3 regions of the Paenarthrobacter sp. A20 genome follow, and region 1 is predicted to be linked to each of the others. Evidence: riboswitches for the same ligand, from Rfam matches in the RefSeq annotation. Region 1 holds a riboswitch; each other region holds the start of a gene.
What was found. Region 1 has a riboswitch for thiamine pyrophosphate ahead of thiD (bifunctional hydroxymethylpyrimidine kinase/phosphomethylpyrimidine kinase). Riboswitches for the same ligand answer to the same signal wherever they lie in the genome.
Positions count from the first base shown of each region.

Region 2: it holds a riboswitch for thiamine pyrophosphate, as region 1 does, so the genes downstream of both, J3D46_RS01575 (ECF transporter S component) here and thiD (bifunctional hydroxymethylpyrimidine kinase/phosphomethylpyrimidine kinase) in region 1, are expected to answer to the same signal.
Region 3: it holds a riboswitch for thiamine pyrophosphate, as region 1 does, so the genes downstream of both, thiC (phosphomethylpyrimidine synthase ThiC) here and thiD (bifunctional hydroxymethylpyrimidine kinase/phosphomethylpyrimidine kinase) in region 1, are expected to answer to the same signal.

Region 1 covers NZ_JALJWH010000001.1:3,867,198-3,875,181, reverse strand. Annotated here, with positions in the region: gene J3D46_RS17830 (Rne/Rng family ribonuclease) at 1-1,147, shown strand, start outside; TPP riboswitch at 1,338-1,436, shown strand; gene thiD (bifunctional hydroxymethylpyrimidine kinase/phosphomethylpyrimidine kinase) at 1,427-2,944, shown strand; gene rplU (50S ribosomal protein L21) at 3,321-3,629, shown strand; gene rpmA (50S ribosomal protein L27) at 3,692-3,955, shown strand; gene obgE (GTPase ObgE) at 4,111-5,697, shown strand; gene proB (glutamate 5-kinase) at 5,687-6,868, shown strand; gene J3D46_RS17800 (glutamate-5-semialdehyde dehydrogenase) at 6,865-7,984, shown strand, end outside.
Region 2 covers NZ_JALJWH010000001.1:323,995-331,978, forward strand. Annotated here, with positions in the region: gene J3D46_RS01550 (siderophore-interacting protein) at 1-592, opposite strand, end outside; gene J3D46_RS01555 (penicillin acylase family protein) at 694-2,817, shown strand; gene J3D46_RS01560 (GNAT family N-acetyltransferase) at 2,855-3,454, shown strand; gene J3D46_RS01565 (energy-coupling factor transporter transmembrane protein EcfT) at 3,541-4,335, opposite strand; gene J3D46_RS01570 (ABC transporter ATP-binding protein) at 4,332-5,924, opposite strand; gene J3D46_RS01575 (ECF transporter S component) at 5,924-6,544, opposite strand; TPP riboswitch at 6,621-6,757, opposite strand; gene J3D46_RS01580 (NUDIX hydrolase) at 6,991-7,683, shown strand; gene J3D46_RS01585 (DUF4235 domain-containing protein) at 7,720-7,980, shown strand.
Region 3 covers NZ_JALJWH010000001.1:3,999,370-4,007,353, forward strand. Annotated here, with positions in the region: gene J3D46_RS18610 (amidohydrolase family protein) at 34-1,116, opposite strand; TPP riboswitch at 1,201-1,308, shown strand; gene thiC (phosphomethylpyrimidine synthase ThiC) at 1,304-3,193, shown strand; gene J3D46_RS18620 (alpha/beta fold hydrolase) at 3,176-3,898, opposite strand; gene ffh (signal recognition particle protein) at 3,968-5,548, opposite strand; gene J3D46_RS18630 (glucose-6-phosphate dehydrogenase) at 5,579-7,099, shown strand; gene J3D46_RS18635 (P-II family nitrogen regulator) at 7,237-7,575, opposite strand; gene J3D46_RS18640 (ammonium transporter) at 7,572-7,984, opposite strand, start outside.

The DNA of each region.
Region 1 (7,984 bases):
CACCGGCAAGTTCACCGGCAGTGGCGGAAACCTTGAGGAGACGGTCACCAAGAACAACCTTGAAGCGGCCGAGGAAGTAGTTCGCCAGCTCCGGCTGCGTGATATCGGTGGCATCATCGTCATCGACTTCATCGACATGGTCCTTGAATCAAACCGCGACCTCGTCCTCCGGCGCATGGTGGAATGCCTTGGCCGCGACCGCACCAAGCACCAAGTGGCTGAAGTGACGTCGCTGGGCCTCGTCCAGATGACCCGTAAGCGCATGGGCACCGGCCTCTTGGAGGTCTTCGGTGAGCAGTGCGAGCATTGTGCCGGCCGGGGCGTCGTGACGCACGATGAACCTGTGGAGCACCGCCGCGCCAACGTCGTGGCCGCCGAACACCACCGCCCCCACACGGAGACCCAGCAGCCTGCTGCCCGCACGGAACGCAAGCGTCGCCGGGGCAAGGGCGGGGGACAGCCCGTTGCCGAAGCGTCCGCGCAGGTCCACACCACCACGTCGACGCCGGCTGCGCCGGCTGCTCCCGCTGAGCCCCAGGATCCGGCGAAGCAGGCCAAGGCCGAGGCGACCAGGGCTGCGTTGGCCACGATTGCCGCTGCCGCCCATGCCGCGCACCTGCACGACGACGAAGTCCACCGTGCAGAAGAACAGGCACGGGCAGCTGGACAGCAGGAGTCTGCCGCTCAGTCCGTGGCGCCCGCCGAGGCAGAGGAAGCCGCAGTTCGCGAAGGCAGGTCCACGCCGGTCCTGCGTTTCGGTGGGGAGGAAGTTGCCTTGCCGTTCGGTGAACACCACGAAGAACCGCCGGCCGCAAAGCCTGCCATGAGCCTTGATCTCCTGGCTGAAGCGTTCTCCCACCTTGGCGCAGCTCCTGAGGAAAAGCCCGAAGCGCTGTTTGCTCCGAAGGCCGTCGAAGCGGATCCCGAAGCTGTTCCCGCCTCGCGGGCCCGCCGTGGCCGCCGCAACCGCAGCGCGAGCAGGGCGCAAGGTGCGGCTAACGAAACAAGCGTCGAGCACCATGAGGTGACTGCCTCGGTTGGTCAAGGAACGGCACACGAGGCCAAAGCACCCGTGGAACCGGCCAAGAAGGCAGCGTCCGAGGAGCCCATTATCCTGGGGGTTGGGGTACCGGCTTCCGAGCTCTAGCACGGGCAAGGAAACCCAAGCATGAGGGCCCTGCACGATCCGCCACAGGCGGGTGGTGCAGGGCCCTTTGCTGTCCACTGCAAGCCCGGCTTCGCGAATGCGTTGGCCGGGTGCATGAAGGCATTGACAGTCATATCCGGCCATTGGCGTGGCACGGTTCCCGGGACCGGGCCCTTCCCGGCTACGCTTGGGGACTGACACGGGGTGCCGGGCGTTGGGCCAGGCTGAGATCCAGACCCGTTGAACCTGTCCGGTTAGCACCGGCGAAGGGATGTCCCCATGACTTCAACGTCGTATTCTCCCGTCTACCCGTTGGCCGTTTCCGGCCGGCAAATACCGCGGGTACTGAGCATCGCAGGCTCGGACCCATCCGGCGGCGCAGGTATCCAGGCTGATCTGAAGAGCATCGCAGCCCATGGCGGTTACGGCATGGCAGCCATCACCGCCCTGACTGCGCAGAACACTGTGGGAGTCCGTGCTGTCCATGTTCCTCCGGTGGAGTTCCTGCGCCAGCAACTGGAGGCAATCAGCAATGATATTGCCATCGATGCAGTCAAAATCGGGATGCTTGGTGACGCGGCCGTGATCCACGAAGTCCGCGGCTGGCTCGAAGCGGTGCGTCCCGCCGTCGTGGTCCTTGACCCGGTGATGGTCGCCACCAGCGGTGACCGCCTCCTGCGGGAGTCCGCCGGGAAGGCCCTGCGCCAGCTCCTGCCGCTGGCAGACCTGATCACGCCTAACCTGCCCGAACTTGCCATGCTGCTGGGGGAGCCGGAGGCCGCTGACTGGCCCTCGGCGTTGGATCAGGGCAAGCGGCTGGCCGCTGAGTGCGGCAACACCGTGCTGGTCAAGGGTGGTCATCTGGCCGGTTCCGAATGCCCTGATGCGCTGGTGAACACCAGCGGGTTGTTGCGGCAGGACGTCATCGAGGTGCCTGGTCCGCGGGTGGAGACGGCAAACAGTCACGGCACGGGCTGTTCCCTGTCCTCGGCCCTGGCCACTGCGCAGGCCCGTACCGGTGACTGGGAGGCGTCATTGCGTGAGGTGAAGCCATGGTTGATCGAGGCGTTGACGCATTCCGACATTCTCGAAGTAGGCCACGGAAGCGGACCAGTGCACCACTTCCACCACCATGCGGGCCCGAGGCCGGGAGATTTCGCGTCGGTGCTATGGAAGGAAGCGACCCCGGAGCTTGAAGCAATCTACAAGCTCAGCTTCATTGACGGCTTGCAATCCGGCAGCCTTCCGGAAGCCGCCTTCAACTACTACCTTGCCCAAGACGCCATTTACCTCAATGGGTACTCCAGGGTCCTGGCCCGCGCTGGCGCCCTTGCTCCCAGTGAGGAGGAACAGCTGTTCTGGGCCAAAGCGTCACAGCAGTGCCTTGAGGTCGAATCGGAGCTTCACCGGAACTGGTTGAGCACCCGGGAGGCGTCAACGGCCACCGGTCCCGTCACGAAGTCGTACGTGGACCATCTGCTGGCGTCTTCGGCTTCCGGTAGTTATGCGGTGGTGCTCGCGGCAATCTTGCCTTGCTACTGGCTGTACGCAGAAGTGGGCCAGCAGCTCCATTCAGCGTACGTGGAAGCAGGGGCTCCAACGGAGCACCCTTATGCGGCGTGGCTCACGACGTACGCGGACGAGGATTTCGCTGCCGCTACCAGGAATGCGATCAACTTCACTGATGGCGCTGCGATGGCAGCTTCCGAGAGGGAAAGGGCCGCCATGGTGGAGGCCTTCGCCCAGTCCTGCCGCTATGAAACAGCGTTTTTCGATGCTCCACGGCTTCACGCGTAGCCCGATTCCTGGATCTTTCAGCGTCCGGATAAGCCGGCACTACCGCGCGTCGCGGGCTTAATCGCGTTAATTGTGCCCAAACCCTGTAGGCTGTATGGGCACGGTGCCGGGAGAGTCCGTTACAACTGGTGACGCAAGTCACGCGGTAGCCTCCGGACCCGGCCTCATTTGCAGCTGAAGGTCAAACTAGCGTAATCTTGATCTTCGGTGCTTACGCCAACACTTGGGTTATGCCCCTTGGAATTGTTCATGGGATGACTCGCGGACTTCGATCAGAGGTCCACGGCGTTGAGGCACAGCGCGAACCAGGCCTGATTCCGGTTCAAGGTTCCGCACGCAAATTTAGTTATAAACGTCGAGAGAAGTGAGTACCCAAGTGGTGTACGCGATTGTCCGCGCAGGCGGCCGCCAAGAAAAAGTTTCCGTTGGAGACTACGTAACGCTTAACCGCGTCCCCGGTGGAGCCGGCAGCACGCTTGAGCTGCCCGCCTTGCTCCTGGTTGACGGCGACAAGGTCACCTCCGCAGCTGCGGAACTGGCCAACGTCAAGGTCACGGCTGAGATCCTCGAGGACCTCCGTGGTCCGAAGATCGTCATCCAGAAGTTCAAGAACAAGACCGGCTACCGGAAGCGTCAGGGTCACCGTCAGGAACTGACCAAGATCAAGATCACCAGCATCGCGTAACTTTCGTTACCCGCTGTTCAGGTTTTTCAGTTTCCCCAGAAATTTAGAGGCAGGCATTTCACATGGCACACAAAAAAGGCGCGAGTTCCACTCGCAACGGTCGTGACTCCAACGCTCAGTACCTGGGCGTAAAGCGCTTCGGTGGTCAGGTAGTTTCCGCAGGCGAAATCATCGTTCGCCAGCGTGGAACCCACTTCCACCCGGGTGCAGGCGTCGGTCGCGGTGGCGACGACACCCTGTTCGCCCTGCAGGCCGGTGCGGTTGAGTTTGGTACTCGCCGCGGACGTCGCGTAGTGAACATCGTTGCTGCTGCAGCTGCAGAGTAACAACAAGTTCTGAACCGGTGGAGCGGGCCAATCGGCCCGCTCCACCGTTCTTTTAACCGCATTACAATCGACTGGGGCGCCCACAGGCGCGCTGGTTTTGCAACAGCGCTGGCAACAGCAACAAACGCTGTAAGACAGCAACTGAGGAGATCCACGTGGCGAGCTTTGTAGACCGGGTAGTCCTGCACGTATCCGGCGGAACCGGCGGCCACGGCTGTGTCTCCGTAAAGCGGGAAAAGTTCAAGCCGCTTGGCGGCCCCGATGGGGGTAACGGCGGTAACGGTGGCGATGTCATCCTGCGGGTATCTGCCCAGACCACAACGCTGCTGGACTACCACCACGCTCCCCACCGCCACGCCACCAACGGTGGCCCGGGCATGGGCGACTGGCGTGGTGGCAAGAACGGCGAGACACTGATTCTTCCGGTCCCTGACGGCACAGTAGTGAAGACCAAGGACGGCGAAGTCCTGGCCGACCTCGTTGGCGAGGGTACCGAATTCATCGCAGCCGCCGGTGGCCAGGGCGGCTTGGGCAATGCTTCCCTTTCATCGCAAAAGCGCCGCGCCCCGGGCTTTGCCCTGCTGGGCATCGAAGGTGAATCCAGCGACATTGTCCTGGAACTTAAGTCCATCGCAGATATTGCGTTGGTTGGTTTCCCCTCTGCCGGTAAATCCAGCCTCATCGCTGCCATGTCTGCCGCCCGGCCGAAGATCGCCGATTACCCTTTCACCACCCTCATCCCCAACCTTGGTGTGGTTCAGGCCGGCGAAGTCCGCTTCACTATTGCCGACGTCCCGGGCCTGATCGAGGGCGCCAGTGAAGGCAAGGGCCTTGGCCACAACTTCCTCCGCCACGTTGAGCGCTGCGCCGCGCTGGTGCATGTCCTGGACTGCGGAACGCTCGAATCTGACCGCGACCCCCTGTCCGACCTCGCCATCATTGAGGCCGAACTGGAGAAATACGCGGTTGACATGAGCTACGCCGGTGTTGACGGTGAGGTTGTTCCGCTGAACGAACGTCCCAAGCTCGTTGTCCTTAACAAGGTGGATCTCCCCGATGGCAAGGACATGGCCGAATTCGTTCGTCCGGACCTGGAAGCACGCGGATACCGGGTCTTCGAAGTGTCAGCCACCAGCCATGAGGGCCTGCGTCAGCTGGGCTTTGCCATGGCGGAGATCGTCAAGGCAGCGCGCGACGCAGTAGCGATTGCTCCTCCGAAGGTTGCCGCGCCCGTCCTGCGTCCGAGGGCAGTCAACGAGTCCGGTTTCAAGATCCGCCGCGAGGAAAAGAACCTTGAGCCGCTGTTCCGCGTTCTGGGCGAAAAGCCTGTCCGATGGGTCAAGCAGACGGACTTCACCAACGAGGAAGCCATTGGCTACCTCGCCGACCGCCTGGCCAAGCTGGGTGTCGAAACCGAGCTCTTCAAGGTTGGCGCCAAGCCCGGAGATACCGTTGTCATCGGCGAAGACGACGGCGTGGTCTTCGACTGGGAGCCCACCATGATGGCTGGTGCTGAACTTCTGGCGACACCGCGAGGCACCGACATCCGTGTTGCGGACATCGGTGACCGTCCGACGCGTTCGCAAAAGCGTGACGAACAGATCGAGCGCCGCGAAGCCAAGGCAGCCGCGCGCGCCGAGCTCGAAGCCGAACGCAAGGCGGGCATCTGGACTGAATCCGTCAGCGGCCGCCGTGCGCAGACCGTGAGGGAAAGCACCCTGGACTCCGGTGATGACGACTAGGACCATCAACGCTCCGACAACGGCTGAGGGCCTGGAACGCCAGGCCCTCGCCACCGCAAAGCGGATTGTGGTCAAGGTGGGGTCTTCCTCGCTGACCAGCATCAAAGGTGGCATCTCCGAGAAGTCCCTTGCCGGACTGGTGGATGCCCTCGCCGACAAGCGGAATGCCGGCACCGAAATCATTCTGGTGTCCTCCGGTGCCATCGCTGCAGGCTTGGCTCCGCTGGGCCTGGCGAAACGGCCCAAGGACCTTGCAACCCAGCAGGCCGCAGCAAGCGTTGGCCAGGGACTCCTCATGGCGCGTTATACCCAGGCGTTCAGTGCCCACGGCGTCACGGTCAGCCAGGTCCTGCTGACTGCCGATGACCTCATGCGGCGCACGCAGCACACCAACGCCTTCCGTGCCTTGGACCGGCTGCTCAATCTCGGTGTGGTGCCGGTGGTCAATGAGAACGACACCGTGGCAACGCACGAGATCCGCTTCGGCGACAACGACCGGCTCGCTGCCTTGGTGGCACACTTGGTCCGCGCCGATGCGCTCGTGCTGCTCTCCGACGTCGACGCCCTCTATGACGGCCCGCCGTCCCAGGGTGCCAAGCGCATACCGTTGGTCCGCGGTCCGCAGGACCTTGAGGACGTGACCATCGGCAAGGCAGGCAAGGCCGGCGTCGGAACCGGTGGCATGATGACCAAGGTGGAAGCGGCATCCATCGCCGCCGGCTCGGGTATTCACGCCTTGGTCACGTCAACTGCCAACGCTGCCGCTGCCCTGGCGGGGGAGGACGTGGGCACCTGGTTCGCCGTGAACGGCAACCGCAAGCCTGTCCGTCTGTTGTGGCTGGCTCACCTGGCAACGGTTCACGGACGGTTGATGCTCGACGACGGCGCGGTGAAAGCCGTGCGCGACCGGCACAGGTCACTCCTTCCTGCAGGTATTTCGGATGTCAGCGGTGACTTCGAAGCCGGCGATCCCGTTGAGATGATTGCCCACGACGGAACCGTTGTGGCGCGTGGGTTGGTGAACTACTCTTCTGACGAACTCCCGCGCATGCTGGGCCGCACTACCCAGGAGCTCGGCCAGGCACTGGGCAGGGGCTATGACCGCGAAGTTGTTCATGTTGACGATCTGGTACTCCTGCGGTCGTCCCGCTCATCTAAACTTGGAGCATGACTGAAGCGCTGACTCCTGACGCCCCTGTGATCTCCGACGTGTCCGGTGCCCCCGGCCAGGCGCCGGAGAACCCTGCGGCAGGCGGCGTTCCACTGTCCGCTGAGGATGTCGAAGCCGCGGTTCATGCCATTGCCGACCGTTCCCGCAAAGCTGCCCGCCGCATGGGACAGGCAAACCGTGCATGGAAGGACCGTGCACTGCGCGCCATCGGAACAGCCTTGGTCGAGAACCGGAAGCACATACTTGAGGCCAACTCCAAGGACGTGGCCGTAGGACGCGCCAATGGCACCTCTGCGGCGCTTCTTGACCGCCTCACACTGACTCCCGCCCGCATCGACGGCCTTGTTGCAGCGTTGGAGAACCTGGCGGGCCTGCCTGACCCCGTGGGAAACGTCGTCCGGGGGCAAACCCTCCCCAATGGTCTTCGCCTGCGCCAGGTCAATGTGCCCATGGGTGTAGTGGCGGCAATCTATGAAGCCCGCCCGAACGTCACGGTGGACATCGCCGGCTTGGCCCTGAAGAGTGGCAATGCCGTGATCCTCCGCGGTGGGTCTGCCGCAGCCAACACCAACGAGGCATTGGTGCAGATCCTTCGCGAAGCGCTCGATTCCGTCGGCCTGCCTGCCGACGCTGTTCAGACAGTGGATCAGTACGGCCGCGAAGGCGCAAACGTCCTGATGCGCGCCCGGGGACGCGTGGATGTCCTCATTCCCCGTGGCGGACGCGACCTCATCCAGACTGTGGTGACCAGCTCGTCTGTCCCTGTCATCGAGACTGGCGAAGGAAACGTCCATATCTTCATTGACGAGTCCGCGGGCGAAGAGATGGCAGTGGAGATTCTCCTCAACGCCAAGACCCAGCGTCCGAGCGTCTGCAACACAGTCGAGACGCTTTTGGTTCATTCCGGCTCCACAGTGCTGCCGGCCGTTGCCGCCGCCTTGCGGGCGGCCGGGGTCACCCTCCACGTGGATGAAAGGATCGCTGCCGCCTTGGGCAATGACGTGGACACCGTTCCGGCAGATGATGAGGACTGGGCCACCGAATACATGGACCTTGACCTTGCGGTGGCCATGGTGGACACCCTGGATGATGCCGTTAAGCACATCCGGACGTGGA
Region 2 (7,984 bases), 3.5 Mb from region 1:
TGAGCGCACCACAGACCTCCTCCACCAAAGCGGCACCGTCGCGTTTGCGCGGAATCCAGGTGACGACGTCGGAATCCGACGTCCGCACTTCAAGCGAGGGGTCGGCGTCGTGCTGGTATTCAAGCCAGGCACTCACCGGAGCCCCGCCCGCCGCAGAAAGCTGCCGCTCGTCCAGCAACGAATTGATGGCCGGGATGGAGGCGGGGTCGCCCACCACCCAGATCCGGCGCGGAGACGGTTGCGGGAAGGTGAAGGAACTCCCCTGGACGGTGGCATCGATGGTGTCGCCGGCACTGGCGGAACGGGCCCAATCCGCCGCAACACCGTTATGCATCGCGAAGTCCATGCTGAACGTGCCTGCCGCCGGGGAGGCATTGACCAAGGTGTAAGCGCGCTGGTGTGCCTTGCCGGAATCGTCGAACCACAGCCGGATCCACATGGTGGGATGCAGGCCGCTGCGCTCCAGGAGGCCGCCGTCGCGGACGTGGACGCGGAGGAAATCCGGGGTGATCTCTTCCTTCCCTGTGACTTCCAAGGTGAAGTCCTTGGCGCCCATGACTTTGAGGACGACGCCTTCCCAATTGCGCTTCAAGCAACACTCCTTCACGAACGGCCACGATTTGTGAACGGGGCCAAAGCCATTTATCTTGAGCTTAAGTAAGCCTAACCTAAGCTCGAAAGCGGCCAGAGATTATGACGCCTGCCCCGACGCACAATTCCGCCCCGGCAGGCGGCCCCGGAATCTACCGAGACTCGTGGGGAATCCCGCACTTGTGGGCCGATTCCGCCGACGACCTTGCTTTCCTCCAGGGCATGAATGCGGCCACTGACCGCTCCTGGCAGATCGAACTGGAACGGTGGCGCTCCGAGGGACGCACCGCCGAGGTGCTGGGCCCGGATGCGGTGGTCTGGGACAGGTTCGCCCGCCAAGCCCGGCTTGACGACACCGCGCGGCGCTGCTTTGAAAACCTCGATGCCGCCACCCAGCGTTGGTGCGGACAGTATGTGGCCGGCGTCAACCAGGCCCTGGTGGACGGGCTCCGCGGCGGCCCCGAGTTCGACGAGTCCGCCAGTACCCCGGAGCCATGGAATCCGTGGACGCCGATGGGTGTCTTCCTGGTGCATCACATCCTCTTCTCAACGTTCCCCAACAAGCTCTTCAGGGCCCACGTCGCGCGAACACTTGGCGATGAAGCCGTGAGCCTGTTCAGCATCGAAGCCCCGGTCTGGTCCGGCAGCAACGCATGGGCCGCGCACGGCTCGACCACGGCCAGCGGCCTCCCCCTGATCGCAGGCGACCCCCACCGCCTCATGGAACTCCCCGGCGTGTACCAGCAAGTTCGGCTGGCCTGCCCGGAGTTCGACGCGATCGGCTTCGCATTCCCCGGCGTTCCCGGCCTCCCGCACTTCGCGCAGACCGGCCATACTGCTTGGGCAATCACCAATGCCATGGCCGACTACCAGGACCTCTTCGAGGAAGAACTGCGCCGGGTCACCGATGCGGGCGGCGAGCGCGTTGAGGCGCGTGGAGCGGAAGGCTGGGAAACCGCCGTCGTCAGCACCGAAACCATGAGCGTCCGCGATGGTGAGGCGGTGACCGTCGAGGTCATCGGGACGGGGCGCGGTTCGGTGATCTCTGAAGCGTCCGACGGCGACGCCCTGAGCCTGCGTTTCCCGGCCCGGGTTGAAGGGCGGCTGGGTTTCGAGGCCCTCCTGCCGCTTCTGCGGAGCCGGAGCGTCTCCGAAGTCGAGGTCGCCTTCGATGCCTGGGTGGAGCCGGTCAACAGCGTGGTGGCCGCGGACGATTCCGGGGCCGTACGGCATTTCGTTGCCGGGCTCGTTCCGCAACGGAATCCCGCAAACCGTCGCCTCCCGGCTCCGGCGTTCTCCGCACGCAATGAGTGGGACGGCCAGTATGTGATCCTGCCCCGCACCGAGGTCCAGCAGTTTGCGGTGAGCGCGAACGACCGCGCGGCGGGAGGCGGCGACGCCGTAGCCATGGAGTTCGCGCCGGCGCACCGGGCCTTGCGGATCCGCGATTTGCTGGAGGCCGCCCCGTCCGGGACCTTGACCGTGGATGACATGCAGGCTATCCACACGGACACCTTGCTGGGTCCGTGGCCATTCTTCCGGTCACTGCTTGAGGGGATCGATGCCGACGATTTGTCCCGTGAGGCCAAGGTGTTGCGTTCGCTGCTGTTCGAGTGGGATGGCCGCATGGATGCCGGGAGCCACCGCGCTGCCGTTTTCGCAGCGTGGCGGGGCGCGTTGGTACAGCGCCTCGCGCGGCACTCCGCCCTTGCTCCGCTGAACGAGCCCACCGGCTACTCCCCTTTGTTCGGGCCGTGGTTGTCCGTGGTATCCCGCGTTGGTTTTGCCCTGGAGACCCTCCTGCTCCGCGGCTCCGAGCTTGGCATCAACGTTGGCGTGGAAGCTGCGGCCGGGCTTGAAGACGTTGCGTTGGAGGAAGCCATGCTCAATGGCTCTACCTGGGGCGACCGGCACAAGCTCCTGCCCGTTCACGTCCTCCCCGGCGCCCTCGCGTCACCGGCACCAACGGCCGACCTGAGCGGAGACACCGGGTGCGTCCTCTGCACCGAAAGCCTCCCCGGAGTAGACGACCGAAGTTTCCGTGGGCCCGTGGCCCGTTACGTTTGGGACCTGTCCGATCGGCGAAACAGCCGATGGATTGTCCCCTTCGGCGCCTCGGGTACGCCGGACCACCAGCATTTTGCCGACCAACTCCCCCTGTGGACCGCCGGGCAACTCGCCCCTGTGGTCACTGACTGGTCGGCCCTGGCCACAGACATTCCCTAACCAACCCCGTTCACCGCATCAGCCCCCGAAGGAAATCATGACCACCACCACCGAGGACTACTCCGTCCGTACCACCGTCTACTCAGAAGACCTCGAAGGATGGGGTGAGCTGCGCCTGGTTCCGCTGGTTCCCGGCGAGGACATCGACCTCATCTTCGAGTGGGTTACCCAGCCCCGCGCCAAGTTCTGGGGAATGACCGAAAACTCCCGTGAGGAAGTCCTGGGGATCTACGAGTTCCTTGACTCGTTGGAGACCCACCACGCGTTCCTTGCCGTCCTTGACGGAGAGCCGTTGGCACTCTTCCAAACGTACGAGCCCCTGCACGATCCCGTCGGCGAGGCCTATCCCGCCCGGGAGGCCGACATCGGCATGCACTTGCTGCTCGCTCCGGCCACGCGGCCCATTCCGCACTTCACGCCAAAGCTCGGCACTGCCCTCATCCAGTACATGTTCACCTTGCCGGGCAAGGACCGGATCGTGGTGGAGCCGGACTCCCGCAACGCCAAAGCCCTGCGCCGTCTGGAAGCCACCTGCTTTGAGCTGGGACCTATCATCCAGCTTGCGGAGAAGGAGGCCCAGTTGGGGTTCCTGACACGGGCAGGCTTTGACGAGATCCAGGAACAGAAGGCTCCCTAGTCCCCCATCACACAAGGCGAAGTGCCGCCGGCGCCCCCAACAGGCCGGCGGCACGCTTGTGCCCAGCTCGTTAGCGCGTGAAAGCGCTAGCGCCAGACAAAACTCCAGGTTCCAGCGCCTACAGCCGTGAGCACTGCACCCGCTGCGATGATCACACCGCCAAGGACCACCCAGGCATCCAGCATCGAATACGTGGATTCGCGCGCCCACGTTCGCTGACCTCCGCCGAAGCCGCGCGCTTCCATGGTTACTGCCAGCCGCGAAGCCCTCCTTACGGCCTGGACCAAGAGCCCGAAGCTCTGGCCCAGCGTGGCCTTCAGCCGCTGGAGGGGGCTGCCCTGCGAACCCACGCCGCGGGCACGGCGGGCCATGCCGATGGTCTGCCACTCCTCCGCCATCAGGCCCACCAGCCGCATTGCTGCCAGGGAGCCCAGGACAAAGCGGTGCGGCAGCTTTGCTTTCTGCGCCAGCGCATCGGCCAGGTCAGTCGGATCCGTGCAGGTCATCAGCAGGATCGCCGGGAGGGCAATCGCCAAACCGCGCAGCATGAAACCCAGCCCCAGCTCCAGCGAACCTTCGCTGATGGACCAGAGTCCGACGTCGAGCAGTACAGCGCCGCTGTCCGCCGCCACAATCGCCGTGCTCCAGCCGCCGATCGCCGCCGCGATGATCAGGGGCCAAGCGCGCTGCCACAAGAGCCGCAGGGTAAGCCCGGCCAGCGGGAACAATGCCAGTTCCGCAACCAGCGCCGTGGACGCCGACACCCAGTCGATGGACAGGGCCAGTACCAGGGAAATCAGGAAAACCGATACGAACTTCGCCAAGGGGTTTGCACGCGTCAGCAGGGCATGATTTCCGCGGATGTTCAGTGCGTCCCTCATGCCGCACCCGCTTCCTGATGTGCAACATTGCCCTGTGCCACCGGTCCGAGCTGCAGCTCGGTTCCCCCGAGTACTGCGCTGAATTCCTGGTCGTGGGTCACCGAGACCACTGCCGTTCCGGCGTCCAACAACTCCGAAAGGAATGACGCCAGCTCAGCCCAGGTGTTGGCATCCTGGCCGAATGTGGGCTCATCCAGCACCAGGACCTTCGGATGCGCCGCCAGAACCGTGGCCACCGAAAGCCGCCGCTTTTCCCCACCGGACAACGTGTAGGGATTGGCGTCCACAAGGTGCGTCAGCCTCAGCCGCTCCAGCAGTTCATCCACGCGTTCCTCGCCATGGCCCAGATGCTTGGGGCCAAACATGAGCTCGTCCAGGACCTTGCCCGTGACAAACTGGTGCTCCGGTTCCTGGAACACCGTCCCGATGCGGGAAATCAACTGGTCAGCTTTCCACATGAACGGGTCAATACCCGCCCCCTCGGAAAGCTCGACGGCGGCACTCACCGCACCGTCCACCGGCGCCAAAAGGCCGGCCAACGTGAGAGCGAAAGTGGATTTGCCGGCACCGTTCGGTCCCGTGATGGTCAGGGCCTGGCCAGCCCTGACCTGTGCGCTGATGCCCGTTTGCACGGGAACAGGCGGGATGGTCTTGAAGCCTTTGCGCCGCGGTTTTTCCCGGGATACTGCGAGGTCCTGGGCTGCCAGGAGAAGCGTGGAAGTCTGGGGCCGGTTCTGCCGCGTCCGGGTTGCCGGAACGTATCCCGGCACCCACACGCCAGCCGCCATCAGCATGGTGCGTGCCTCGGACAGGACCTGCTCCGGAGGGCCGTCCAAGAGGACTCCGCCCGCGGCCTGCCCGGCGCCCGCAGCCGCGCTCGACCCCGCCACCCACCCTGGCTGCAGGACCACGATCCTGTCCACCAGGTCTTTCCACACAGAAACGCGGTGTTCCACCACAACCAGGGTGGCACCGGTCTTATCGAGGCAGCGCTTCACCGCATCACGGACCTCCAGCACACCCGCCGGATCCAAGTTGGCCGTCGGCTCGTCCAACAGGATCAGCCCGGGTCGCATCGCCAAAATGCCCGCAAGCGCAAGCCGTTGCTTCTGCCCTCCGGAGAGTGCCGCCGTTGGGTGATCCAGGGCCAAACCGCCGCCGGCAGCGGTGCGCAGCCCGACGTCGTCGAGCGCTTCATGGACGCGGGACCAGATCTCGTCCCGCGGCACGGCCAGGTTCTCGGCGCCGAAGGCGACGTCGTCACCCACGCGGGAGAGGACCACCTGGGTTTCGGGGTCTTGCTGCATCAGGCCGGCGCGGCCACGCTGTTCGCGGGGAGCAACGCCGTCGATCAGCAGGGAGCCGGTCTCGTCCGAGTCGTCTTCCTCATCACCCAGCACGCCGGCCAAGGCATGCAGGAGGGTCGACTTACCGGCGCCCGAAGGACCCAGCAGCAACACCCGTTCGCCGGGTTCGATCCGAAGGTCCAGACCCTCAATGGCAGGCTGGGCCCGGCCGGCATGCCGCCACCCCCAGCCCTCGGCTGAGATGGCGGCAGGCCTGACCGTGCCGCTTTGAGTCGCGGACATCAGCTGAAGACTGGCTCCGAAGCGGCCTTGCGCGACGCGAAGGAGCTCAGGACGCCGGTCTTCGCCAGGCCGCGGGTGGCGACCCAGGACAGTGCGCCTGCGATGATCGCGCCGGAAATGGTGGTGAAGGTGATGTAGGCAAGCTTGTCGATTGCCTCGTACGCGATGTTCCAGCCCCACGGAAGGAAGGAGTCGTTCAGGCCGCAGAAGAGGCCTGCGCCCGCGCCGGCGAGGAGGGCCGTGGGCAGGTTGAACTTCTTGTAGCGGAAAGCGGCGAAGATGAGCTCGGCGCCGAGTCCCTGCAGGACTCCGGAGATCAGCACTGTGGTGCCGTACTGCGAGCCCATGATGAGCTCACCGGTGGCAGCGACGGCTTCGCAGAACAACGCTGCGCCCGGCTTGCGGATAATGAGCATGCCCAGGACCGCGGGGATCATCCAGCCACCGGCGATCAGGCCTGTGAGGGGAGGGTACGTCGCGTTCAGGGGAATGGATACCAACGCAGCGCCCTGGGACCAGGCCCAGAAGATCACGCCGCCGGCGATGGCGATCAGAGCCGCCACAACGATGTCTACAACACGCCAGTTATAACTGGTCTTCTTCACGTTTACCGTGGTCATTTTCTGCCTCCTGAGGTACAGGAGGGGAAAGTGCTACCCGGATTCTCCAGCCGGCCTGCGCCGCCCGGATCCGGACACTCTGAGAAGCTCGACTCCCTTGCGCCGGTACTAACCGGATCAGGTTCGAGGGTCTGCGGCTGTCCGCACTCTCAGCGCCCTCGCGTCTCCTGCATCTCTGCAGGGTCCGACGGCGGCGCTCCCCTGTCGTTATCAAATCTGCCCTGATGGGCGGGTTCAGTTTACACCTGCGTCCATGGCGGGCGCTGGCCTGTTGCCCGCCTATGGTCACAATCGGATCAGCGCGCCCCGGGCCGGACGCGTTCCAGGCGTGCGTTGCGAGGCCCGCCCTACACCCCTCCCGCCGGTTTTGGCCTGCACACCAGGCCCCACAACGAGACCTGAGAGAATGATCCAGCAGACTCGACCGCGGCAAAGGGGCATATCTCATGACGGACCTACCCAAGCAGGATCACGCTGCAAGCGACACCACGGCGCCGGAACCTCGCCTTGCCGCCAGCGTCATCCTGCTCCGCAACGCCCCCGGCGGTCTCGAAGCCTTCGTCCAGCACAGGGTCAGCACCATGGACTTCGCTGCCGGAATGGTGGTGTTCCCGGGAGGCCGGGTGGATGCTGCGGACACGTCCGGCTGGGACTACCCCGCGGAGCTGCTTCAACACCACGCGGCCCAGTGGCGCCAAAGCTCCATCGGCGCTAATCCTGCGCAGGCGACCACGAGCGCGGGTACGGTCCTCACAGCCGCACTCCGGGAAGTCCAGGAGGAGGCGGGCCTGAGCATCCACTCCGCCGACCTCCGTCCATGGGCCAACTGGATCACCCCGACGGACATGCCCAAGCGCTTCGACACCTACTTCTACATCGCCAAGCCTGCGCCAGGGGCTGAGCCCCAGCACCAAACCACTGAGGCCTGGCAGTCTCTGTGGATGCCAGTGGACGGAATTCTGGCGGCAGAGGCGGCCGGAACACTGAAACTGATGCCGCCCACCTATTACCTGCTGAAGGAAATCGCAGGGTTCGGCTCAGTGGAAGCGGTGTGGTCCGCGGAGCACACCGTCGTTCCGGTGCTCGCCCCGGTGGGTTCCATGGCCGCGTTCCTCAAGGAACGGGAAAACCGCCGGTAACAGCGTCCGCCCGGCCTTTACGGCTAGGCTGGGGACATGAACCTCTTCTTCAAGCTGCTGGGTACCGGAGTGAGCCTCGGAGCAGGCTTCGTCGGAACCAAACTCGTCAATAAAGGGTGGGAAAAGGCCACTGGCAACAAGCCACCCACAGGCAACGATGACTTGGAGACGAGCCTGCGCTCGGCCCTGACATTCGCCTTGATCTCTGCGTTCGTGAGCACCCTCATCCAGGTACTCGCCAGCCGCGGGACGCAGCGTGCCATCGCCCGCTTCGCCAAATCCAAGGACATCGTCTAGGCAC
Region 3 (7,984 bases), 130 kb from region 1:
CTTCTATAAATTACTTGAAGCTTCAATTTATTCCTAACGGACAGTGATGCCCCGGAGGACGATGTGCTTGAGTTCCGATACAGTCTCCGGATGGCGCCTGGGATCGGCACTGCACAGGACGACGTCGGCACCCGCCCCCTCGCTGATCCCCTCCACCCCCAGCCACTTCCGGGCACCCCACGCCGCAGCGTTCAGGACTGCCGCCGGCGGCAGGCCGGCGTCGTGCAGTTCCCGCATTTCATCCGCAATCCGGCCGTGCTTGATCACGCTGCCCGCATCTGTTCCCGCATAGATGGAGACCCCCGCCTCAAAGGCCTCCAGCACACGCTCGCGCCTACGCTCCCACAGGCGCATCATATGGTCCGCGTACTCCGGAAACTTTGGCGCTGCCTGCGCGGCGATATCCGGGAAGGTGGCGATGTTGACCAGGGTGGGCACGATGGGCACCGACTGTTCCACCAAACGCGGAATGTGCCGCGGCAAGAGGCCAGTGGCGTGTTCGATGCAGTCGATGCCGGCATCGAGCATGTCATCGATCGTGTTCTCGGCGAAGCAATGGGCCGTCACCCGGGCACCTTCGTCGTGGGCAGCTGAGATGGCATCCTTGACGATCTTTGCCGGAAAGGACGCGGCGAGGTCGCCGACGCCGCGATCGATCCAGTCGCCCACAAGTTTCACCCAGCCGTCGCCGTCGCGCGCTTCCTTGCGCACGGTCTCCACGAGCTGCTCCGGTTCAATTTCGTGGCCCAGGCCACGGAGGTAGCGCCGGCTCCTGGCAATGTGCCGTCCTGCCCTGATCAGGCGGGGCAAGTCTGTCCGCTGCTGAACCCAGCGGGTGTCGCCGGGTGATCCACAATCACGGATCAGCAGCGTTCCGGCGTCGAGGTCGGCCTGCGCCTGCGCCAAGGTTGCCTGCTCGTCAACCGCGCCGCCTGCGCCGAGCCCGATGTGGCAGTGGGCATCAACGAAGCCCGGCAGGACCCAGCCATCCAGTACCCGGTCCGGAGGGGCCGTGGGGCGTTCGAAGGAAAGGACTCCGTCAACAGACCACATCCCTTGGCGCTCTTCGTCCGCCGAGACGAGTACAGGTCCGCTGAATTCGATGATGTTGGCCATTGCAAAAGCCTAGTCCGCCGCACTGCTTTCGGAGCTGGTGCGTTCATGTGACTGGGTGCCCGTTGGGAGCTGTGGTAGCTTCGTCTACGACCACACGGGGGCCCCTGCAGGGGCTGAGATCGGACTGACGCAGTCTGCGACCGTTGAACCTGTCCGGGTAATGCCGGCGAAGGAAGTGAGTAATCCTTTGAGCACCACCGAAACACAGCACAGCCCTGTCCAAAATCGTTCCAACGCAGGCCAAAATCGTTCCAACGCAGGCCAGAACCAGGCCGGTAACGGCTTGGAATCAGCGGAACCCGTCACGCAATCGCTGAAGTCCCATTCATTGGCGTGGCTGGAAGATCCCGACAACGGGATCCGCGTGCCGATAACCGAGATTTCGCTGGAGCCCTCCCCCAGTGGGCAGGCAAATACGCCGTTGCAGGTGTACCGAACCGCGGGTCCGGGCAGCGATCCTGTGGTGGGACTGGAGCCGTTCCGCGCACCATGGATCCAAGGCCGGGCAGACACCGAACCATACTCCGGGCGCGAACGGAACCTGCTCGACGACGGCAAGTCCGCGGTCCGGCGCGGTGCGGCGTCAGCGGAGTGGAAGGGCGCGCAACCGGTGCCCCGCCGCGCCGTCGAGGGCAAGACCGTCACCCAAATGCACTACGCGAAAAAGGGCGTTGTGACGCCGGAGATGCAGTTCGTCGCGCTGCGGGAGAACTGCGATGTTGAACTGGTCCGCGGCGAGGTCGCCGCAGGCCGGGCCATCATCCCCAACAACATCAACCACCCTGAATCCGAACCGATGATCATCGGCAAGGCCTTCCTGGTCAAGATCAACGCAAACATCGGAAACTCGGCCGTGACCAGCTCCATCGCCGAAGAAGTGGACAAGCTGCAATGGGCCGCCCAATGGGGCGCTGATACCGTCATGGACCTCTCCACGGGAGATGACATCCACACCACCCGCGAATGGATCATCCGCAACTCCCCTGTTCCGATCGGCACAGTCCCGATCTACCAGGCGCTCGAAAAGGTCAACGGCGAGGCCAACAAACTGACATGGGAAATCTTCCGCGACACAGTGATCGAGCAATGCGAGCAGGGCGTGGACTACATGACCATCCATGCAGGGGTGCTCCTGCGGTATGTGCCACTCACAGCCAACAGGGTCACAGGCATCGTTTCGCGCGGCGGTTCGATCATGGCCGGCTGGTGCCTGGCACACCATCAGGAAAACTTCCTCTACACCCACTTTGACGAGTTGTGCGAAATCTTCGCCCAGTACGACGTCTCGTTCTCGTTGGGCGACGGCCTGCGCCCCGGATCCATTGCCGACGCAAACGACGCCGCCCAGTTTGCAGAACTGGACACGCTCGCGGAGCTGACGCAACGCGCGTGGGAGTTCGACGTCCAGGTCATGGTGGAAGGCCCCGGCCACGTTCCATTCCACCTGGTCCGCGAGAATGTGGAGCGGCAACAGGAACTCTGCAAGGGTGCCCCGTTCTACACGCTCGGCCCCCTGGTCACCGACATCGCCCCCGGCTACGACCACATCACCTCGGCGATCGGTGCGACCGAAATCGCCCGGTACGGCACAGCCATGCTCTGTTACGTGACCCCAAAAGAGCACCTCGGCCTGCCAAACAAGGACGACGTCAAGACCGGGGTTATCACCTACAAGATCGCCGCCCACGCAGCCGACCTCGCCAAGGGCCACCCTGGTGCGCATGAACGCGACGATGCCCTGTCCAAGGCACGCTTCGAGTTCCGCTGGCGGGACCAGTTTGCCCTTTCCCTGGACCCTGTGACGGCCGAAGCCTTCCACGACGAAACATTGCCGGCCGAACCGGCAAAGACAGCGCACTTCTGCTCGATGTGCGGCCCCAAGTTCTGCTCCATGCGCATCAGCCAGGACATCCGGGACGAATACGGTTCAGCCGAGTCCCAGGCGGCAATCGCAGGCATGTACGACGGCATGCGCGAGAAGAGCCAGGAGTTCCTGGCTTCGGGCGGGAAGGTGTACTTGCCGGAACTCCAGGTCCCTGCAAGCCAAGGCACCACCAGCTCAGGAAGCCTGAACTGACATAGCCCTTCCGACGTCCGCGATAAAGGAGCGGATGGCCCGGTCCCCTTCAGGTGAATCCTGGGGCCGGTGTCCTCCCGCTGCCACGCGGCGGAGGGCACCGGTGTCCTGCAGGTATGCCGCGATTTCCTCGTAGAGGGGTTCCCACCCACCGGTGAGGACCAACGTGGGAACGCCCGGAACGATGTGGAGCGGCGCCTCCCATGGAGGCGCTTGCAGCCTCAGCCGGCGGGCGGAGCGGCGGGCTTCGGGACTGTCCAAACCTCCGGTTTCGGCAGAGAACGCCCGGCGGTAGAACTCACGCTGGTAGTCGGCGTCGTTGAGCTGGTTCCTGACGTCGAACAGCGGTTCCATCAGTGCCCGATGGGATCCCGTCGCCGGAAGTTCGGCCGTCAACGACAAACAGGCGGGCTCCACCAGGGTGAGCGAGTGCACCAGATCAGGGCGTTCGATGGCTGCGAGCATGGCGGAGATGGCACCTTGCTCGTGAGCCACGATGTGGCCGCCGCCCGAATCATCCAGTGCGTTGATCACAATTGCGACGTCGGCCGCCACACTGGATTCCACGGGTTCGGCATTGGCATCAAAGCCGTGGCGCCGAAGGAACAGTGCGTCATAGGCCAGGGCCATGCCATGTTGCCTCGGCCATGCCGCAGCGCCGAACGTGCCCAGGCCGTGAACGAAGACTACGCGCTGCTTCTGCATTGGTTCAGCCTATTCCACGGCTCCGACATCCCAAGGGGCCGGAAATCCCGGCTCCTTGGGAAGCAATATCTACTTTCCGAGGAACTTGTCGAAGCCCTTGGGAAGATTCAGCGACGCCGGGTCGAAGTCCGCGGCGCCCTGTCCGAAAGCGGCACCCGTGGGTGCGGCCGAAGCGGCATTGGCCCGTTTGGCCTCGGCATCACGCAGTTCCTGCGCTGCCTTTGCAGGGTTGCCGGAACGGGCCTTCTTCTTGGGGGCGTTCTTACCGTTCTTGCGGCCGCCGCCGGGGCCACCCAACCCGGGCATTCCCGGCATGCCTGGCATGCCGCCGCCTTGAGCCAGTTTTTTCATCATCTTCTGGGCCTGGGCGAAACGCTCCAGCAGTCCGTTGACCTCTGAAACGTGGACGCCTGAACCCCTGGCGATTCGGGCGCGGCGTGAGCCGTTGATGATCTTGGGAGCAACACGCTCGTGCGGAGTCATGGAGCGGACGATTGCCTCGACGCGGTCGATCTCTTTTTCGTCGAAATTCTCAAGCTGCTGACGGATGTTCTGCGCACCCGGCATCATCATGAGCATCTTCTTCATGGAGCCCATGTTGCGGATCTGCTGCATCTGGGCGAGGAAGTCGTCCAGGGTGAAGTCTTCCTGGTCGGCGAACTTCTTCGCCATCCTGGCCGCTTCGTCCTTGTCCCAGGCCTTTTCAGCCTGTTCGATCAGGGTGAGGACGTCACCCATGTCCAGGATGCGCGAAGCCATACGGTCCGGGTGGAAGAGCTCAAAGTCGTCGAGGCCTTCACCGGTGGACGCAAACATGACCGGCTTACCGGTAACGGATGCAACCGACAGCGCGGCACCGCCGCGGGCGTCGCCGTCGAGCTTGGACAACACGATGCCCGTGAAATTGACGCCTTCGTCGAAGGCCATCGCCGTGTTGACGGCATCCTGGCCGATCATGGAGTCGATCACGAAGAGGACTTCGTTGGGGATGATCGCCTGACGGATGCGTCGGGCCTGGTCCATCATTTCGGCGTCGACGCCGAGACGGCCGGCTGTATCGACGATGACGACGTCGTGCAGCTTCTGGCGGGCTTCCTCGACGCCGGCCTTGGCTACGGCCACCGGATCGCCGGCGGGGTGCTCAAGTTCGGAGGTTGCGCCCGGGTGCGGAGCGAACACCGGGACACCGGCGCGCTGGCCAACAACCTGGAGCTGCGTGACAGCGTTGGGGCGCTGGAGGTCGCAAGCTACCAGCAGGGGGCTGTGGCCCTGCGCCTTGAGCCACTTGGACAGCTTGCCGGCGAGGGTGGTCTTACCGGCACCTTGGAGGCCTGCGAGCATGATGATGGTGGGCCCGGTCTTGGCCAGGCGGATACGTCGTGTCTCGCCGCCGAGGATCTCCTTGAGTTCCTCGTTGACGATCTTCACGATCTGCTGGCTCGGGTTCAACGCTCCCGAGACCTCGGCGCCCAGGGCGCGTTCGCGGATACGGCCGGTGAACTCGCGGACCACGGACACCGCAACATCCGCGTCCAGCAGGGCGCGGCGAATCTCCCGGACAGTGGCATCGACATCAGCCTCGGTGAGGCGGCCCTTGCCACGGAGGTTCTTGAAGGTTGCTGTCAACCGGTCAGAGAGTGAATTGAACACGCGCCGTGCACTTCTTTCGATGGTCTACGAATGGCGGCCAATGCGGCACACCAGAGTCTTGACGATTCTTGCCCCGGCAAATACGACTCAACTACGGGACTCGACTATCTAGGGTACCAAGTCGCACCTGCAAGATGGCATGCTGGCACAGTGACCAGCAAAACAACTGTAAAAACGTTGCTCATCCTCGGCGCGTCCGGGGACCTCACCGGCAGGCTGCTCCTGCCTGGACTGGCCGGACTGTTGGCTTCAGGGCGGGCTCCAGGTCTCCGTTTGGTGGGCGCGGGATCCGATCCCTGGTCTCCGGAGCAATGGAGGCAAAGGGTTAACGGCGCCTTCGAGGCCGCATCAAAAACAGCCGACACCGCCGGGCGTGCCGCTTTGGCCGCCGTTGCCGAAGGCACCGAATACCAGCAGGTTGATGTCACGGCCGACGGTCCATTGGCCGATCTGCTGGCACGCCTTCAGGGTCCGGTTGCCATCTACTTCGCTTTGCCACCGCATGTCAGCCAGAAAGCCTGCGAGGTACTCCATCCCGAACAAATGCCAGCCGGGACGCGGTTGGTCATGGAGAAGCCATTCGGGTCGGGTACCGAATCCGCACACGAGCTGAACAGGACCTTGGCCGCATTGGTCCCCGAGGACCACATCCACCGCGTGGACCACTTCCTGGGCAAGGCAACGGTGCTCAACATCCTGGGCCTTCGCTTCGCCAACAGGTTCCTTGAGCCGGTCTGGAACCGCGAACACATCGAGAAGGTGGAGGTCATTTTCGACGAGGACCTCGCCCTTGAGGGCAGGGCCCGATACTACGACACAGCCGGGGCTCTTCGGGACATGATCCAGAGCCACCTCCTCCACATCATGGCGTTCCTCGCCATTGATGCTCCCGCCACCATCGAGGAACGGGACCTTCGTGACGCAGTGGCCACCGTCTTGCGGGCAAGCAGCGTCAAGGCCCCGTACGTCGATTCCACGCGACGAGCCCGCTACACAGCGGGAACACTCGGCGAAAGGACCGTGCCGGACTACGCTGCCGAGGAGGGCGTGGACCCGTCACGAAACACCGAAACCCTTGCAGAAGTGCGCGTGGACATCGACAACTGGCGTTGGAAGGGCGTCCCCTTCATCCTGCGCTCCGGCAAGGCCATGGGGCGCAGGCGCAAGGAGGCCGTTATCACCTTCCGCCCTGTCCCCCACCTTCCCAAGGGCTTCTCGGGCGTGGACTCTCCCAACCAACTGCGGATCGGCTTTGGTCCGGACCTGCTGCAGCTCGACGTCGATGTGAACGGCCCCGGCGACATTTTCACGCTGGACCGAACCACCCTGGTGGCCGAACTCAACGAACCCGGAATGCTGCCCTACGGAGAAGTCCTCGAAGGCATCCTGACCGGCGACCCCCTCCTGTCAGTTCGGGGCGACACTGCCGAGGATTGCTGGAGGATCGTCGAGCCGGTCCTCCGCGCCTGGGAAAGCGGCGACGTCCCTCTGGACGAGTACGACGCCGGCAGCGAGGGGCCCGCGGACTGGCCCACCGCCGTCGTGGACTAAAGACAGTCCTGGACTAACGACGATTGGTGACCAGCGAGGGCTGGTGACTGAGCACAGCGGCGACACAACAGCGGGCCGGGTACCTTAACTGGTACCCGGCCCGCTGTGCTGTGTCGGAAATAAGATCCGGTCAGAACCTAGATCGCGGCTGCGCCGCGCTCACCGGTCCGGACCCGTACTGCTTCGTAGACATCCACGGTCCACACCTTGCCGTCACCGGCGCGGCCAGTGTTGGAGCTGGCGATGAGGACATCCAGGATGTCGTCTGCCTGCTCATCCGTGGCGAGGACCTCGATGCGGATCTTGGGCAGCAGATCCACGTTGTATTCTGCTCCGCGATACACCTCGGTGTATCCGCGCTGGCGGCCGTAGCCGCTGGCCGCGCTGACCGTCAGGCCCTGGACCCCGTATGCTTCGAGGCCTTCCCGGACCGCTTCAAGCTTCTCGGGACGGACGATCGCTGTGATGAGCTTCATGCCTGGACACTCTCCTTGCCTTCTGCGGGGGCCTTGGCTGCTGCTGTCTCCGACTTTCCAGTCATGGCCTCGTGCAGCGGCTGGAAGCTGCCACCGTGACCGTTGACTCCGAATTCGTAGGCCGTCTCAGCGTGGAGGCTGAGGTCGACGCCAACGTTCTCCTGCTCCGTGGAGACCCGGAAGCCCATGGTCTTGTGGATGGCGAAGGCGATGATGGCCGTCATGATGGCCGAGAAAGCGATGGCGATGCCTGCTGCTGCGAGCTGGGCCCACATCTGGGTCATGCCGCCGCCGTAGAAGAGGCCGCCGCCCACACCGTCGGTGGGAAGGGCGATGAAGCCCAGTGCCACGGTGCCGATGATGCCGGATACCAGGTGGACGCCTACAACATCCAGGGAGTCATCGAAGC